3 regions of the Cobetia sp. BMC6 genome follow, and region 3 is predicted to be linked to each of the others. Evidence: predicted binding sites of a transcription regulator. Region 3 holds the regulator's gene; each other region holds the start of a gene.

Region 1 (4,236 bases), on a different contig from region 3:
TGCACACCGCCAACATGATCGACAACGGCCACAAGCCGGCGGTGCCTTCCGCCATCCTCAAGAGCCAGTTGACCGAGATGGCTCGCTCGCTGCTGGCCGATGGCATGGACATCCACGGCGGACGCGGCGTGACGCTTGGCCCGCGCAACTACATTGGCGTGGCCTACGCCGGCACTCCGGTCTCGATCACGGTGGAAGGCGCCAACATCATGACCCGCAACCTGATGATCTTCGGTCAGGGCGCGATCCGCTGCCATCCTTACGTGCTGGAAGAGCTGGCCGCCAAGGACGCCGATGACCTGAACGCCTTCGACAAGGCCTTCTTCCGCCATGCCGGCCTGATCTTCGGCAACGCGGCACGCGCCTTCACCCAGAGCTTCGGTATCGGTGGCAAGGCCAGTGGCTTCGACACCGTTGCCACACCCTACGCCAGCCACATCAATCGCTTCAGCGCCGCCTTCTCGCTGTCCGCCGATGCAGCCATGGCAAGCCTCGGCTCCAGCCTCAAGGCGCGCGAAATGCTGTCGGCGCGCCTGGGTGACGTGCTGTCCAACCTCTATCTGGCATCACTGACGCTCAAGCAGTGGCACGAAACCGAGGCCTGCGAACACGAAGAGGCGCTGTTCCACTACAGCATGCAATGGCTGCTGCACCGCGCGGAGAAGGCACTGGATGAGTTGTTCGCCAACCTGCCCAACCGTGCGCTGGGCACTGCCCTGCGCGTGATCGCCCTGCCGCGTGGCCGTCAGTTCGCCATGCCCAGGGATAGCCTGACCCGCGAGGTCGCCCGTGCCGTTTCCACCGACACTGCACTGCGTGCCAAGCTGACCGACAACACCTGGGACGCCCAGGACGAAGGCCAGCAGGACAACGCCCTCGCCCGCTACAACGCGCTGCTCAAGGACTATCCGCGCGCCGAGCCGATCTACAAGGCGCTGGCCAAGGCCTACCACAAGGGCGAGATTCCGGCCGATGCCCTGTCACCGGAAGCACGTATCGAAGCGGCGGTCGAGGCAGGCATCCTGTCAGCAGAGGATGGCGACTTCATGCGCGTCTTCGAAGCCGAGGTGCTCGACATGCTGACCGTCGACCACTTCGAATTCGACGCCTTCGTGCGCAAGCCGATGGCGAGTGACGGCACCGCCTCCAACCCGCAGCAGGACGCCGCCTGATCACTGGCGACGCCCACGTGATCGACGCACGAACTGATCACTGATCACTGATCGCAGAACCACAAAGGCCCCGCTCAATGAGCGGGGCCTTTGTCTTGGCAGAGCATGCCATTCGCTTGCGTCATCTCATCCTCAGATATGACGCGCGAAGTGCTCCAGGTCACGCACGAAGGCGTTCTTGTAGGTCTCGAAGTCCTTCGGGCGCGCCTTGAAGGAGCGCTTGATGCGCTCGCGGTCCAGGCGCAGCGGCGCGTCGAGGGCCGCCAGGTTGCCGACACGCGCCGCCGGATTCATGCCGACCAGCTCACGCGGTTGATCCCCTTCGGCCTCAGCCTCCAGCCAGTCGTTGATGCCGGCGCGACGCAGCACGCTGACCAGTGAACTGTCGGTGATGCGTACCTGCAGGCGACCGTGATCGGCCAGCTGGGAGACCAGCGCGATGCCGTGGTCATGACCGCGATGCACCGTCGGCGTCGCCCACAGCGCCAGATTCAGGCCACGTGCGTTCTCGTCGAGTACCAGCAGCGCGGCAGAGTGGATGCGCTCGGCATCGTCGACCAGCGCGAACAGGCGCGCCATCTCATTCTCGAACCACACCCCACGCACGCCGGCGTAACTCACCAGCGCATCCAGCCCCCCTTCGCGGCCATGGACTTCGGCGCACAGCATCGCCAGACAGGCATCACGTCGGGCACCGGCACTCACTTCAACCACTTTCATCGCGTTCTCCGCCACAGGCATTTTCAGCGCGCAAGACTAGCACACTCGCTCGCCGGCCGCTTATTCCGGCCTTGAGTTGCGACCAACGCCTCGCTTGCCAGCCTTGGCCGAGCTACCAGCGCCACACGCCGGCTGTTTAGACAAAGCATATCCAGCAGCCGCCGAGCCATAAACTCAGTCTCGAGTTCAGCCATAAGTTCAGCCTCGCTCGAATGAACATCTTCCTGTCACAAAGTTGTAAGGCGGGCGCTATAGAGTCGTCTACGCTTTTCGGACGATCATCAAAAGAACAAGAAAATGTTCACTTGATCGTCGCCATCGATCGTCAGCGGCCAGCGTCCTTCTTCTTTGTGCGGAAGCTGGCCAGGGGAACCTCTCAGGAGTTTGACCATGCGCCGCCCGACTCATCATGCAAGCACCCGCACGACTGCCACCGCGACTCGTCGCCTCGCCAGCCTCGCGCTGGCCATCGGTTTCGCCTCCGCCTCCGCCAGCGCCCTCGCCGCCACCGAGGTGGAATGGTGGCACGCCATGGGGGGCGGGCTCGGCAAGAAGGTCGACGAGATCGCGGCCGACTTCAATGCAAGCCAGGACGACTACGTCGTCAAGCCGGTCTTCAAGGGCAACTACTCCGAGACCATGACCTCCGCCATCGCCGCCTTCCGCGCCGGCAAGGGCCCGGACATAGTGCAGATCTTCGAGGTCGGCACCGCCACCATGATGAGCGCCAAGGGCGCGATCGTCCCGGTGCATCAGCTGATGGCAGACTTCGCGCCGCAGGAAGGCACCGCCTTCGACCCTAACGCCTACCTGTCTGCCGTCACCGGCTATTACACCGACACCGACGGCAAGATGCTGTCGATGCCGTTCAACTCCTCGACGCCGGTGACCTACTACAACAAGGACGTGCTGGCCGAGGCGGGCGTCGAGTCCCTCCCGCAGACCTGGCAGGAAATGGGCGCTGCGCTCAAGAAGGTCGTCGATTCCGGCGCCGCCAGCTGTGGTCTGACCACCACCTGGCCGTCCTGGGTGATGCTCGAGAACTTCTCGGCGCGCAACGACGTGCCCTTCGCCAGCCAGGCCAATGGCTTCGCCGGCACTGATACCCGCCTTGAATTCAACACGACCGCCGTGGTCGATCACATCCAGCGTCTCGACGACTGGCAGGCCGACAAGCGCTTCGTATTCGGCGGTCGCTTCGATGATGCGGCGCCCAAGTTCTACTCCGGCGAGTGCGCAATGATGATGGGCTCTTCCGCCAGCTATGCCGGCGTCAAGGAAAGCGCCAAGGGCTTCGAGTTCGGCGTCGCACCGCTGCCCTATGACAGCGACGTGATCGAGACACCGCAGAACTCCATCATCGGTGGCGCGTCGCTGTGGGTACTGTCCGGTCACAGCGATGAGGAGTACCAGGGTGTCGCCAAGTTCTTCCAGTACCTCTCAAAGCCCGAAGTGCAGGCCGACTGGCACCAGTTCACCGGCTATCTGCCGATCACCACTGCCGCGGCAGAGCTGACGCGCGAACAGGGCTTCTACGCCGAGAACCCGGGTACCGACGTCGCCATCACCCAGATGACCTCCGCGACGCCGACCGAGAACTCCAAGGGGCTGCGCCTGGGCAACATGGTGCAGATTCGTGACGTGATCAATGAAGAGCTGGAGAAGATCTTCTCCGGCAAGGAAAGCGTGCAGGACGGCCTGGACAACGCCGTCAAGCGTGGTGATTCGCTGCTCGAGAAGTTCGAACGCGCCAACGGCTGATCATCGCCACACCGGGGAGGGCGGGCCCATGCCAGGCCCGCCCTCCCGCCATTCTCAATCGCCAGAGAGCGGAAAGCACATCCGACATCCGGTGTCCTTTCCCTTCTCTCACGGCGTGATGGTGCAGGAGCGGCCGAGGCTTGCCGGCTCCGTGTTACCGATGGAACCACCCAGCCCCTCCTTGCTTGCGAGACCCCTGCTGCATGGCCCATTTCAATCGACACCCCATAACGCCCTGGATACTGCTGGCACCCCAGCTGCTGATCGTTGGCGTGTTCTTCTTCTGGCCGGCCTACCAGGCCATCGAACAGGCCTTCTATGTCGAGGATGCCTTCGGTCTCTCGCGGGAATTCACCGGGCTGAGCAACTTCGTCAGCGTGCTGAGCGAGCCGGAATACCTCACGACACTATGGACGACCACCTATTTCTCCTTTGCGGTGGCCTTCGGTGCCATGGCACTGGCGCTGGGACTGGCCGTGCTGGCGGACCGCGTACTGCGCGGCGCACATGCCTACAAGACCCTGCTGATCTGGCCCTACGCCGTGGCACCCGCCGTTGCCGGGGTGTTGTGGCTGTTCCTGTT
Region 2 (4,236 bases), on a different contig from region 3:
AAGAAGAACAGGATCGACAGGATCGCGCCGGCCGGCAGAGTGATCAGCCAGGACATCACGATGGTGCCGATCACGCGCAGGTTGAGCGCTGCCATGCCGCGCGCCAGACCCACCCCCAGCACCGCACCGACCAGGGTGTGGGTGGTGGAGATCGGCAGGCCGGTACCGGAGGCCAGCACGACGGTCGAGGCGGCGGCCAGCGTGGCCGCGAAGCCGCGTGACGGCGTCAGCTCGGTAATGCCGGTGCCGACGGTTGCGATGACGCGACGACCATAGGTGACCAGGCCGACGACGATACCGCCGCCACCCAGCACGAGGACCCACCACGGCATGCTCGCCTTGGCGCCGATCTGACCGGCAGAGTCGACGACGCTGATGATGGCCGCCAGCGGACCGACCGCATTGGCCACGTCGTTGGAGCCGTGGGCGAAGGCCATCGCACAGGCGGTGAACATCATCAGCAGGCCGAATACCTTCTCGACGCCGCTGAAGTCGAAGTCGTCACCGGTGGCGCGATTCTTCTCCTTGAGGCGTGAACGCGCGACCTTGCGCTCCATCAGCACGCCGATACCCATCACGATGGCGCCGATGACGACGGCCAGCAGCAGGCTGGATTCGAAGCTCAGGTGCAGGCCGACATGCTTGAGGCCCTTGACCATGGTCACCATCGAGATGATGAAGCCGACCAGGAACATGTACATCGGCACGTAGCGCTTGGCGGCCGCGAACGGGTCTTCGTTGTCGAAGATCAGCGTCTGCACGGACTTGAACAGCACGAAGGCGATGGAGCCCGCCAGCAGCGGCGAGACCAGCCAGGAGGCCGCGATCTGACCGACCTTGGTCCATTCGACGGCATCCACACCCAGACCCGCAGCGGAGAAGCCGACGATGGCGCCGACGATGGAGTGGGTGGTCGAGACCGGCCAGCCCTTCATGGAAGCGATCAGCAGCCAGATACCGGCGGCCAGCAGCGAGGCCAGCATGCCGTAGACCAGGAACTGCGGATTCTCGATCAGCAGTGACGGGTCGATGATGCCTTTGCGGATGGTGTCAGTCACCTCACCACCGGCAAGCCAGGCACCGAGGAACTCGAAGATCACGGCGATGATGATCGCCTGCTTGATGGTGATCGCCTTGGAACCTACCGAGGTTCCCATGGCATTGGCGACGTCATTCGCACCCACACCCCATGCCATGAAGAAACCGAACAGACAGGCAAGAATGACGAGCACATCGCCGTATTGAGCAATGATGGACATAGAAGACTCTTGGACAGATGGCAGGACGTCCTGATGGCGCTCAGCGCGCCATCAGGATCTGCAGTCGGGTACCGACCTTTTCCGCTTGGTCAGCCACATCGCCGACCCAATCGATGATCTTGTAGAGGAAGATCACATCGACGGGCGGGAGACTGGCTTCCAGCGAGAACAGGGTCTGGCGGATGGCGATCTGCTGTTCGTCGGACTGTTTCTCGAGCTCATGCAGCTCGTTGATCAGCTTGTCGACCAGCTCGCTCATGTTGCGCCCGAAACCGGACTCGACGAGGTCTTCCAGTTCACCCAACGCACGACGCGCCTGGCAGACCGATTCGACCGCAGTCTTGAGATACTCACGCATGGCGGGCACCAGTGCGGTGGGTATCTGCATATGACGACCCAGCATGATCCCGGCGATGTCCTTGGTGACATTCGCGATGGAATCCTGGACATGGATCAGCTCGAGAAGGTCGGAGCGCGAGACCGGCAGGAACAGCGAGTTGGGCAGGTTGAGACGCAGCTGCGTCTTCAACTCGTCCGCTTCACGCTCCAGACCACTGATGGTCTTGCGGATGCTGGCTGCCTGCTCCCAATCACCCTGCTCGCAGGCGTCGAAGAAGGTCAGCAAGTGCTGGGCGCACTCGTCGGTCTTGATGATGTGGGTGTGCAGCGCCTTGAAAGGCGAGCGCCCGAACATCGAAGAGAAAGGGTTGGTCGTTACCATAGTGGCCGTCGGCGTTAAGGATTGACGCGCGGAGTGTAGCAAAGCCTTTGTGACGATCACATAACTTTCATCGTAACGTCATGATACCGCCATGCTGTTGTCATTTACGCAACAACAGCGGCAGTACGGGGGAACACGAAGGATTCCAGAAGAGAGATTGTCATGTAGCGGCAGGACCCGTGGTCGCTGGCTTTATCCACTGTTCGTAATATAACCAAGGACGTGACGACAGGCAATTGCTGTCACTTCAATGTCATCATGCTGTCATATAAGTGTGATTCTGCCGACAGGCCGATATCCGGCATGCCCTTCCGCCCTCCCCGTGCTTGCCTTGCCGCGGGCCAGGCGCGAGCATGAGACACACGAGCCTTCACCACCATGCACCACGCTTGCCGGAGGCTCTGCGGTCCTGGCGCCGCTGTCATCCTCATCCGTCAGCATCTGTCTTCTTTCATCCGTACAGGGAGTGCCCATCATGGCGCAAGAAATCGAACTCAAACTGGCACTGTCTCAACCCGTCATTGATCGCGATGCCATCCTGGAGACACTGGCGAGCATTGCAGAACTGGCAACGGTCATCCCCAGGCGGCGCTGGCTGGCCAACACCTACTTCGACACCCCCGAGCATGCGCTGGAGCGCGCGCGCATGGCGCTGCGTCTGCGCCAGAGCGGTGAGGATGCCGACAGCACGGGCGCCCTGCGCCAGACGCTCAAGACCAGCGGCGAGAGCCATGGCGGACTGCATTCTCGCGGCGAATGGGAGTGGGAGCTGCCCGAGGGCCAGACCGGCCTCGACCTCGACGGCCTGCGTGACCTGCCGCCCTTGCAGGCGCTGGAAGACGGCGCCCGCGAGCAGCTGCTGAGTGCACTCGCGCCCAGCTTCAGCACCGATTTCGAGCGTCATGCCTGGCAGATCGACGTCAAGGCGACACGCAGCGACGCGAATGTGAGCGACGAGCAGGTCACCGTCGGCGTCGAGATGGCGCTGGACCTGGGCGCGGTGAAGGCCAGTGGTCGCGAAGTGGCCATCCAGGAGATCGAGCTCGAGCTGACCGGCGGCGAAGAACTCGCCCCCGAGGTGAGAGAAGGCGTGCTCTGGCAGCTGGCGGATTCACTGGCCAGCCGCCTGGCACTGCGCCCGGCGGATGCCAGCAAGGCCAAGCGCGGCGCGGCGCTGCGGGATGGCGAATGGCATGAGAAGACGTTGGATACCGCTGACCCCGGCGCGCTGCTGTCCGCCGCCATCGATGCACTCGATGCCCACGCCGACCGTCAGGCGAAAGACGACCTCAGGTGGCACGCGCATGCGTTGGCCGCCCTGTCGGCCCTTGCATCACGGCTGGCCGCCAGCCAGCATCCCGGCCATATCCATGCGGTGGCGCTGGTCGAGGCGCTGGAAAGCAGCGACGGCGACGCCTCACAGGACTGGGCGACTCGCGACTTCGGCCAACACAGCCTGTCACTGCTCGCGACGCTGCGCGGCTGACTCTCGGCACGACACTGACTGCCCAGCCGCCAGGCGCTAGACCACTGGCTGATGGACAACGGCCGGGCAGTCACTGAAGGTCACACACTGAGACATCCCCGATACGCCCTGACATTCATCCGGCGTCGTCACGCCCGTCAAGGAAGCCTGCATGCCTGAACGCCAGGGCCCTGCCAATGAATATGGCAGCACGCCGCAAAGCCCCCCAGCGACACCCTCGCACCCCAGCGACTACGAGCCCGCGACGGGCCGCCTGCGCGCGCGGCTGTTCCATTGGATCTTCGAATCCGACACCAAGGCGGCCAAGGCCTTCGATATCGGCCTGATCCTGATGATCTTCGCCAGTGTCGCCGTGGTGATGCTCGACAGCGTGCCCTCGCTGAATGCGCAATACGGCGAGCTGTTCCGCATCATGGAGTGGGGCTTCACGATCATCTTCACGCTGGAATACGCCGTCCGCCTCTACTGCCTGAAGCATCCCGGCACCTGGGCCAAGGGCTTCTACGGCGTGCTCGACCTGCTGTCGATCGCGCCCACCTGGCTGTCGCTGCTGATTCCGGGCGCCCAGGCCCTGCTGGTGGTACGCGTGCTGCGTGTGCTGCGCCTGTTCCGCGTGTTGCGCCTGATGGCCTTCGTCGGCGAGGGCCGCATGCTGGTCGAGGCCATGACGCGCAGCCGGCGCAAGATCCTGCTGTTCTTCATCACCGTGCTCAGCATCGTCACGGTGTTCGGCGCTCTGATCTATCTGATCGAGCCGCCCGAGGCCGGCT
Region 3 (4,236 bases):
AAGCAGCGCCTCAAGGCGCGCTGGTGGCCCTCACTGACCTTCGGCGCCGCGGTGTTCGTCATGACGCTGGTGCCTCTGGCCAATCTGCTGTTCATTCCGGGCGCTGTCGCCGGGGCGGTACTGATGTGGCAGAGCCACTACCGTCAGTTGCCGGCGCCGCGTCGTTGAGACAGCCTGTCGCAGCTGGTTCATCGCTGTACTGGTTTGTCGTTGAGGTAGCCGCAGCGTCGTCTGGCGGACCAAAAGAAACGCCCCGCAGTCGCCTCCTTTCGAGGTGGCTGCGGGGTGTTCCGCGTTGGGCTGGCCTCCGGCTCAGCTCATCACGGAGTCAGCACATCACCGGGCTAGCGCACTGCTGGTCCGGGGAGCGCTCGTCTGACAGGCGCGCTCGTCGGGGAAGTGACAGCGGAAGCGCGCACCCTCGCCGGGGTGGCTGTCGATCTCCAGATGGCCCTGATGGCGAATCAGCACATGCTTGACGATGGCAAGCCCCAGACCGGTGCCTCCCGTGGCGGTGCTGCGGCCCTTGTCGATGCGGTAGAAGCGCTCGGTCAGACGCGGCAGGTGGACCGGGTCGATGCCATCCCCGTCATCTTCCACCTCGACCAGCAGGCCCTGGTCATCCGCCTTCCAGCGCAGGGTGATATGGCAGTCTTCGGGAGTGTAGCGCACCGCATTGAAGACCAGATTCGAGATCGCGCTGCGCAGTTCCTGCTCCTCACCGCGTAGTGACAGGCTGGCATCGGCCTCGATGGAGAAGGTGTGGCGTCCCTGGGACAGGCCTTCGGCGTCGTCGCGGATATGGCCGAGCAGGGCACTCATGTCGATGCAGCGGCCGTTGTCGGACAGCTCGTCGGTTTCCAGGCGTGACAGGGTCAGCAGGTCCTCGACCAGGTGCTGCATGCGGTCGGTCTGGCTCTTCATCTGGCCCAGCCCACGCTGCCAGCGCGGTGGCAGGTCATCGGCGTAATCGGAGTAGGTCTCGAGATAGCCGGCCAGTACCGTCAGCGGCGTGCGCAGTTCATGGGAGACATTGGCCACGAAGTCGCGGCGCATCTCTTCCAGGCGATAGAGGCGGGTGACGTCACGCAGCATGACCAGACGTTCGTTGTCACCGAACAGGGTGATGGAAATCTGCAGCGTCAGGTTGTCAGACAGCGGCGACTGCAGCGTCAGCGGCTCGCGGTAGGCCAGCCGATTGAAGTAGTCGATGAAGGCGGGGTCACGCAGATAGTTGGTGATGTGCTGGCCGCGGTCGTGGCTGGCCTTGAGACCGACCAGCTGCTCGGCAGCGCTGTTCCACCATTCCATGTCACCGTGGTTGTCCAGCATCACCAGGCCGTCGCGCATGGCCTCGGAGGATTCCTGGATACGGTTGAGGATGCTGCGCAGTCGCTCCTGAGTCTGACGCTGGCCCTTCTGATAGCGGTAGAGACGATCGAGCAGGTCTCCCCACACGCCATCGCCGGGCGGTGGCTCTTCATGGGGATTGGTGATCAGCCAGGTATAGAGGCTCTTCAAGTGCTTGAGATGGACGAACAGATACAGCGCCAGACCCAGCGCCAGGCCCCAGCCCAGATGGCCCAGCAGGCCACCGATCAGGCCGAAGCCACCGGCAAGGTAGCCGAGGCGCCATAGCTCGTTGGTCCAATAGCGCATGAATCCCTCAGGCCTGAGCGCTGAAGCGGTAACCGGTGCCACGGACGGTCTGGATCAGATGCTGATGGCCTGTGCCCAGCGCCTTGCGCAGGCGGCGGATGTGCACGTCCACGGTGCGCTCCTCGACATAGACGTTACCCCCCCATACCTGGTCGAGTAGCTGGCTGCGGGTGTAGGCACGCTCCTGATGCGTCATGAAGAACTGCAGCAGGCGATATTCGGTCGGGCCGACATCCAGTGAGTTGCCGTGGGCGGTGACGCGGTGGCTGGCCGGGTCGAGCATCAAGCCTTCGACTTCCACTGCCTCCTCGACCCCCTTGGGGGTGGTGCGACGCAGCACGGCCTTGAGACGGGCGACCAGCTCGCGTGGCGAGAAGGGCTTGGTGATGTAGTCGTCGGCACCGGCTTCCAGGCCTTGAATCTTGTTGTCTTCCTCGCCCTTGGCGGTCAACAGGATGATCGGCAGTTCCGAGGTGGTCTCGTCTCGCTTGAGACGCCGCGCGAGCTCCAGGCCACTGGTGCCCGGCATCATCCAGTCCAGCAACAGCAGATCGGGCTTTTCATCGACGACGATGGCGTGGGCGTCCTGGGCATTGTCTGCCTCCAGCACGCGGTAATCCGCCATTTCGAGGGCGACGGCGATCATCTCGCGAATCGAGGATTCATCGTCGACAATCAGTACGGTCTTGGAGCTCATCGCTAGATCCCATGCAGCAGTCGGCGCACGCGCCAGAATGACAAGTCGATGACGATTACAACCCGCTTATATGACAACCAGATGACAACTGCCAGCATGGCAGCTTGCACGCAAGCCTGCCAGCCGCCTTGGAGGCGCGGCAGGCAGGCATGAATCGTGGGCTGGGGAGCAACCGGGGGCAGGGATAGCTTTAAATTAAATAATGCGAATATTTATGCAGGAGTCAGCTCATCGGCCAGGTCGCCAGGGCGATACCGGCGAAGATCAGCAGCCCCGTCCAATGATTGTTGAGGAACGCCTGGAAGCAGGGCGCACGCTCACGCTCACGGATCAGACGTTGCTGCCAGACGAAGGTGACGGCGGCGGCAGCCAGCCCCAGCCAGTAGAAGATGCCCAGCGCCAGCTGCAGGCCGATGCCGATCAACACCACCAGCATGCCCAGCTGCAACAGGCCGATCATCAGCTTGTCGGCACGCCCGAACAGCACGGCGGTGGACTTGATGCCCACCTTGAGGTCGTCGTTGCGATCGACCATCGCATAGGCGGTGTCGTAGGCCACCGTCCACATCAGGTTGGCCGCGAACAGCCACCAGCCGTAGGTCGGCACCTCCTCCAGCGTCGCGGCGAAGGCCATCGGAATCGCCCAGCCGAAGGCGGCGCCCAGCACTACCTGGGGCAGATGATGGAAGCGCTTCATGAATGGGTAGCTGGCTGCCAACAGCACGGCGACGATCGACAGCAGCACCGTGGTCAGGTTGGTGAAGCACACCAGCACGAAGGCGGCCGCGACCAGCCCCCCGAACAGTGTCAGCGCCTCGCGCTCCGAGATGCGGCCCGAGGTCAGCGGTCGGTCACGCGTGCGCTCGACATGCTTGTCCCAATGCCGATCGGCGTAGTCGTTGATCACGCAGCCGGCGGCGCGCATCAGGTAGACCCCGGCGATGAAGATCAGCAGGGTCGTGCGCTCGGGGATGCCATCTGCCGCCAGCCACAGTGCCCATAGGGTCGGCCACATCAGCAGCCAGGTGCCGATGGGGCGGTCCAGCCGTGTCAGGGCGAGGTAGTCGGCCAGTCTGGAAGGACGCGAAGCGGCGGAAGTGGATGACGCGGTCATCGGGGCTCCTGGGCGGGTGGTAGTGGGCAAGGGAAGAGAGGGAAACGAGGCCAGTCGGCCGCACGGCTCAGGTCAGTTGCAGCGCGTGCTGGAAGGCTGGCGTGAAGCCCTCCTGCACCAGCACCTTGAAGCGACCATGCGAGAACATCGAGCGGCGCATCCACAGGCTGGTGGTGCGGGCCAGCGGCCTGGAGCTCGAAAGCACCAGCGGGGCGCGGCTGATATCGATGGCGCTGCGTATCAGGTCGGGCTGGCGAAACAGCCAATGGCCCAGCGAGCGCTCGCCCAGCGTCGAGAGGCGATGACCGTGGGCCAGGTCCAGCGCCGCCAGCGAGCGTGCGATCACCCATGGCGTATCGCCATGACAGAGCGCCACTTCGCGTCGCCAGACATGCCGGCGTGGGCCGATGCCCAGCAGGCGTGCTTCATCAAGCCGCGCGGGGCCGGTGTCCTGAAGCAGCAGGCGCACGCGCAGGCCCTGGATGGGCTGACCTGCGCGTTCATCCTGCTGCTGCATGGCGCTGGCAAGGCGCTGTGTCAGCGAGTCCGTCGAGGAGAGCCACGCCCACCAGCCGGCCGGCATGACACCCTGCAGCGCGGCAGCCGGCTGCCAATGACGGCGCACCGCCGCCGAAGCCGTGGGTACGGCGCGCGTGGGCGAAGGCCAGCGAGGCACAGGTTGGTACGGGTTCTCGGCTGACGAATGAGGTGCCTCACAGGTGGAGGTCTGTGGCGTGAGCGCTGCGCGATGAGGCTCGCCTGCTGG

What was found. The regulator PhoB, encoded in region 3, activates phosphate uptake and scavenging genes when phosphate is short. The targets are predictions, from matches to a motif close to TGTCATANNNNTGTCANA.
Region 1: a site for PhoB is predicted at 2,118-2,135, ahead of ugpB (sn-glycerol-3-phosphate ABC transporter substrate-binding protein UgpB). Genes of this name have one in related genera too.
Region 2: a site for PhoB is predicted at 2,232-2,249, ahead of MKZ40_RS11920 (CYTH domain-containing protein). Genes of this name have one in related genera too.

Annotation. Positions count from the first base shown of each region.
Region 1 covers NZ_JAKUMF010000002.1:58,653-62,888, reverse strand. Annotated here, with positions in the region: gene MKZ40_RS04475 (acyl-CoA dehydrogenase) at 1-1,172, shown strand, start outside; gene MKZ40_RS04470 (hypothetical protein) at 1,305-1,892, opposite strand; gene ugpB (sn-glycerol-3-phosphate ABC transporter substrate-binding protein UgpB) at 2,283-3,653, shown strand; gene ugpA (sn-glycerol-3-phosphate ABC transporter permease UgpA) at 3,857-4,236, shown strand, end outside.
Region 2 covers NZ_JAKUMF010000005.1:225,818-230,053, reverse strand. Annotated here, with positions in the region: gene MKZ40_RS11930 (inorganic phosphate transporter) at 1-1,259, opposite strand, end outside; gene MKZ40_RS11925 (TIGR00153 family protein) at 1,300-1,980, opposite strand; gene MKZ40_RS11920 (CYTH domain-containing protein) at 2,456-3,466, shown strand; gene MKZ40_RS11915 (ion transporter) at 3,618-4,236, shown strand, end outside.
Region 3 covers NZ_JAKUMF010000004.1:282,325-286,560, forward strand. Annotated here, with positions in the region: gene cysZ (sulfate transporter CysZ) at 1-168, shown strand, start outside; gene phoR (phosphate regulon sensor histidine kinase PhoR) at 337-1,659, opposite strand; gene phoB (phosphate regulon transcriptional regulator PhoB) at 1,667-2,356, opposite strand; gene ubiA (4-hydroxybenzoate octaprenyltransferase) at 2,580-3,470, opposite strand; gene MKZ40_RS10780 (chorismate lyase) at 3,538-4,146, opposite strand.